2 regions of the Arthrobacter sp. 1088 genome follow, and region 1 is predicted to be linked to the other one. Evidence: riboswitches for the same ligand, from Rfam matches in the RefSeq annotation. Region 1 holds a riboswitch; the other holds the start of a gene.
The links. Region 1 has a riboswitch for cyclic di-AMP ahead of J2Y41_RS05445 (C40 family peptidase). Riboswitches for the same ligand answer to the same signal wherever they lie in the genome.
Positions count from the first base shown of each region.

Region 2: linked by a shared signal. The riboswitch ahead of J2Y41_RS18935 (LysM peptidoglycan-binding domain-containing protein) and the one ahead of J2Y41_RS05445 (C40 family peptidase) in region 1 are both predicted to bind cyclic di-AMP.

Region 1 covers NZ_JAVDSM010000003.1:98,600-100,797, reverse strand. The annotation lists gene J2Y41_RS05450 (NlpC/P60 family protein) at 1-240, opposite strand, end outside; gene J2Y41_RS05445 (C40 family peptidase) at 339-1,067, opposite strand; cyclic di-AMP (ydaO/yuaA leader) riboswitch at 1,072-1,256, opposite strand; gene J2Y41_RS05440 (M23 family metallopeptidase) at 1,381-2,198, opposite strand, start outside.
Region 2 covers NZ_JAVDSM010000013.1:13,167-15,364, reverse strand. The annotation lists gene J2Y41_RS18940 (hypothetical protein) at 1-355, shown strand, start outside; cyclic di-AMP (ydaO/yuaA leader) riboswitch at 922-1,107, shown strand; gene J2Y41_RS18935 (LysM peptidoglycan-binding domain-containing protein) at 1,119-1,922, shown strand; gene J2Y41_RS18930 (hypothetical protein) at 2,094-2,198, shown strand, end outside.

The sequences.
Region 1 (2,198 bases):
GGCCTGGGCAACCGACTGCACGTCAAGGGTGGAAGCAGACGTAGATTCCCGCTGAACGTTGGTGTCCGCAGCATTGGCAGCAACTCCGCTGGTCAGGACAAGGCCCGACGCAGCTGCGATCACTGCTGCCTGACGGCCAACGCCACCGGCGTTGTCGCTGACAGCCTTGGCAATGACGGCAAGTGAGCTGGTCTTGGGGGCCTCAGCTCTATGCCGTGCAACCTTGTTTGCACTGGTCATGATTACTCTCTTTTCGTAGCCGCGCACGCTGGGACCGCACGCGGGTTATGGGCTGCCAGCACTTGGGGGGCATGCTGGCTTACCCCGAATGGGATTTCCTAGCGGAGGGTGTAGAACGAGGATGTGCCGGTGGAGGCCACGGAGTGCAGGAGCGTGCCCTGGCTGGGGTTCAAAGCGCTGATCATCATGCCGTTGCCGACGTAGATGCCCACGTGGGCTCCGCCGTTCTGAACGACGAGGTCGCCAGGGGCAGGGGTGCTGGTGGGGGTCATGATCGTCCAGGCATTGACGCGGGGGATGCTGATGCCGGCCTGGGCGTAAACCCACTGGGTAAATCCGGAGCAGTCCCAGCCGTTGGGGGAAGTGCCGCCCCAAACGTAGGGGTGGCCGATGCCGGTGTAGGCAATTGCTGCAAGTCCGGAGGCTGCCGCGCTTGAAGCAGCATCCTTGGCCTTGGAGGACAGGGCACCGAGGGTGCTGTTCGCTTGGTCTTCGGTCGACGTGCGCTGGGAGGCCCGCTGAACCTTGGGAGCTTCCTTGGTGACCACAACGGGGCTTTCGAAGGAAACCGTTGCGGTGGGCTCCGCGGTAACAACTGCGGTGGCGACCAACTGCTGGGTGCTGGAAGATTCCGACTTCGAAACGTCGGTGTCAGCGGCCTGGGCCGGGAGTCCAACACTGAGAACGAGCCCCGAGGCTGCGGCCAGAACGGCGGCTTGGCGGCCTACGGTGCCTGCATTGGTTGAGACAGCCTTGGAAAGGGTGTTCAACGGGTTCGTGCGAACCAATTCGGCGCGATGGCGCGCAGGGGTAGTGCGTGATGACACGAAGGTAGCCTCTCCCAATGCCTGCGAGGTGAGCTGTCGGATTCGGATGGGAGTCATCCGGCCGCGCGGCTTCAAGGAAGCTTCTGCGACTTAACCCCAAGGTCTTCTGACTCGAAGACCAAAATTGGTTCCCCCGCCCCTGCCAGACGATTTTTGCGAACGGACCTCGAGTGGTGGCAGAGCTAGGCAATCCACTCAAGTGCACCGGCCCCCTAAAAAGCCGATGCGCTTTAGACGGTACAACAGATGTTCGTGAATGTCACATTCAGGTCACGGGGCGTGTCATGGATGCGAGAGACAACCATCAAATTGCTCAGAGCCAGCCCATGGGATCTACGACTTCGCCGTTTACCTGGACCTCGAAGTGGAGGTGGCAGCCGGTAGATGCTCCTGTGGTGCCACTCAGCGCGACGGTATCGCCGCGGCTGACAGTCTGCCCCACCTTGACGTTGAAGGACGACAGGTGGTTGTACGTGGTCTCAAGGCCGTTGCCGTGATCAATCACAACGCGATTGCCTCCGCCGTACTCATGCCACCCGGCGAACGTGACCTTGCCTGCAGCGGCGGCGTGGACGGCGGTTCCGCACTGGGCCACGAAGTCCTGGCCACGGTGGAAGTCACCGGTGCCGCCGGTAAGGGGGCTGACGCGGTAGCCAAACGGCGATGCCGTGACCAGCTTGTCCAGAGGACTTCCCAAGGTGCCAAGTGAGGAAGCACGCTGAATGCTCCCCGCTGACTGGGCGCTCAACAGCTGCTTGAGCTTGCCGTCCGGGTCAGCGGCGGTGGCCACTGCGGCACGACTGAAATCGATTTTGGCAGAGGCTGCTGCAGAAACTTCGGGCTGGCTGCCACCGGGCACGGAGAGCGCCGCCTCGGTCTGGCCCGATTCCGACGTGGCCATGACGGGGCTTGTGGCAGGCAGACCTACAGTCAGGGCAAGTCCGGTGGCTGCAAGCGCGACACCGGCCTTCTGCCCTACACCACTGGCTGACGCGAAGTCGGCTACCTGGCGCAACGGGCTCTTACGGCGGCGCACCTGACGCGGGGTGTCGCGTGGCCGGATCTCCATTGCGGCGCGGGCTGGCCGCAGCTCAGCAGTGGGGCCGGACGCACGGCGACGGCCCCTGACGT
Region 2 (2,198 bases), on a different contig from region 1:
GGAAGTCGACGAGCACCGCCTCCCCGCGGTCCTGGCCTACGCCCGGCAGTCCCTTCCCCTCGGGGAACTCGGATCCGGCCCCGACGATAAAGACGCGCAAAGTGACCGGTTTCGTGCACACCACGCTCTCGACACGATCGTCACCGGACTCGCGAAGTTCCCTGGAGAGGGATGGGACCTGGTCGAGACGTGCTTGCGCAGCCCCGTCATCCGCAACCGGAACATGGCCATCAACACTCTCGAAGCGTGGACACCCACCCACTGGGGACCCAATGTTCTTACCGCATTATTGCGGGCACATGCTGCGGAACCCGACGACAAGCTACGCCAACGACTCGACAGCCTCATCAAGTGACCGAAGTTGAACGCAAACCCAACAAACCGTCGTTTAAGACTCGCCCAAATAAAATCCCCACATGGCTGTCCTGCCGTCACTATTGACCCCGGACCGGGTTGAGCGAAGGAGCGGGACCAACACCTTCGGTATCCCCATTACCGCCCGCTCCCGCTGGCAGCAGGTCCGATTGAGCTCGCCTTGTTAGCCGGGGGCGTGGTATGGCTGCAACCTACCCGACCCACACCCATCCGCCATTTTCACACCCCGAATCCGACGAGCGGAAGCAACAGGAAGGCCTTTTCGTTAACCCGTCCCGGCGTGCGGCGACGTTCTCACACAGCAGGGAGGGAGTGCGATCCTTGTTTCGGGACGGCCCATGAACCATACGGGCCTAGGACATTAGCAACCACCCAATCACATGACAACGAGGTAGCAGCGAGAGGAAGATCAGTCTTCTCATCGGCATTCTCCGTCACCGCCTCCCGTTCGAAGCGTACCGCCCCCTTGCATTGGGGCCGTCATGAATGGCGGTTGTACTGATTAAGTAGATTGTCTTGGCTTCAGCCGGGGCATCCCGGTCAGCATGCCGAGCCCTGCCACTGACCGGAATCCACCGTATTTGAGGTTGGCAGGGACGGGGGAACCACATTCATCACGGCCCTTATCACAGGACCTTGGGGTTAAGCCGATCGCTGCGCATGGCGCGGAAACGTGATTGGCCGGGTATTTCCAATCCGAACCCGACAGCTCACCCCGCAGGCATTGGAAAGGCAGCCCCACCATGTCAAAGAAGTCCACTACCGCCCGTCATCGTGCGACTCCTGGCCATTCAATCGTGCTTGAAGGATTGTCCGTCACCGCCCGAACCCAGGCGCGGGCGCTGGGACGGCCGGCACTGGTAGCAGTTGCCGCCTCTGGTCTTGTTTTCAGCATGGGGGCACCAGCCCACGCCGGAGTTCACGGCCCGGAAATCCCGGGGTCAAACGGTGCTCTTCAGGCGCAGGCCAGTGCTCCGTCTGTCCTGTCGGCATCGGACAGCGGGCGAGTTTACACGGTAGTTTCCGGCGATACGCTTGGGCGCATCGCGGCAGCGTATGGCGTCAGCCTGGATGGTGTCCTCGCCGCTAACGGTCTGAGCATCTCTTCGATCATCTTCCCCGGTGACCAGCTCCGGATCCCCGCGACCGGGTCCACGGCCGCACCCGCAAGGGCATCGGTTACGGCGACCACGAGCGGCGGAACCTTGTTGGTCTCAGCCTCCACGCCGGTGGCTTCAAGCTCCATTGGTTCCGCCCTCCTTGCCTCCGCCTATTCCCAGCTCGGTGTACAGCAGGATTGCACCGCAATGGTGGAAAAGGCGCTTCGTTCCGTCGGTAAGAGCGTCGGCGACCTGGCCCCAACACAGTTCTTCCAGTACGGGACCGTTGTGGGCACACCAGCGCCCGGTGACTTGGTCATCACCCCCGGACATGTCGGCATCTACGCCGGCAACGGGCAGGTTGTCAGTGGCGGTGTCAACGGCTACCAGACCGCCGTGCACTCCATCAGCTGGCTTCCAGGCGCATCGTTCGTACGCGTCGCCTAGGTCGAGCACCCCATACTGCGGAACTGGAACGTACGAGATCCCTTACGTTCCAGTTCCGCCGCCGCGGCTGAAAACTGACCCACCGGCATCCTGGCGGCGGCACCCGCTGAATATGACACCCTCATTCAGGACCACCTTGAACTCGGAAATCAGCAAAATAGGGAAGAGAACATGACGTCTACAACCGACACCACAGAGATTGAGTCTCAACGGAGACTTGGTCGGACATACAAGAAAGCCTCAATCATTCTGGGCGTCATGGGCCTGTTCATCCTC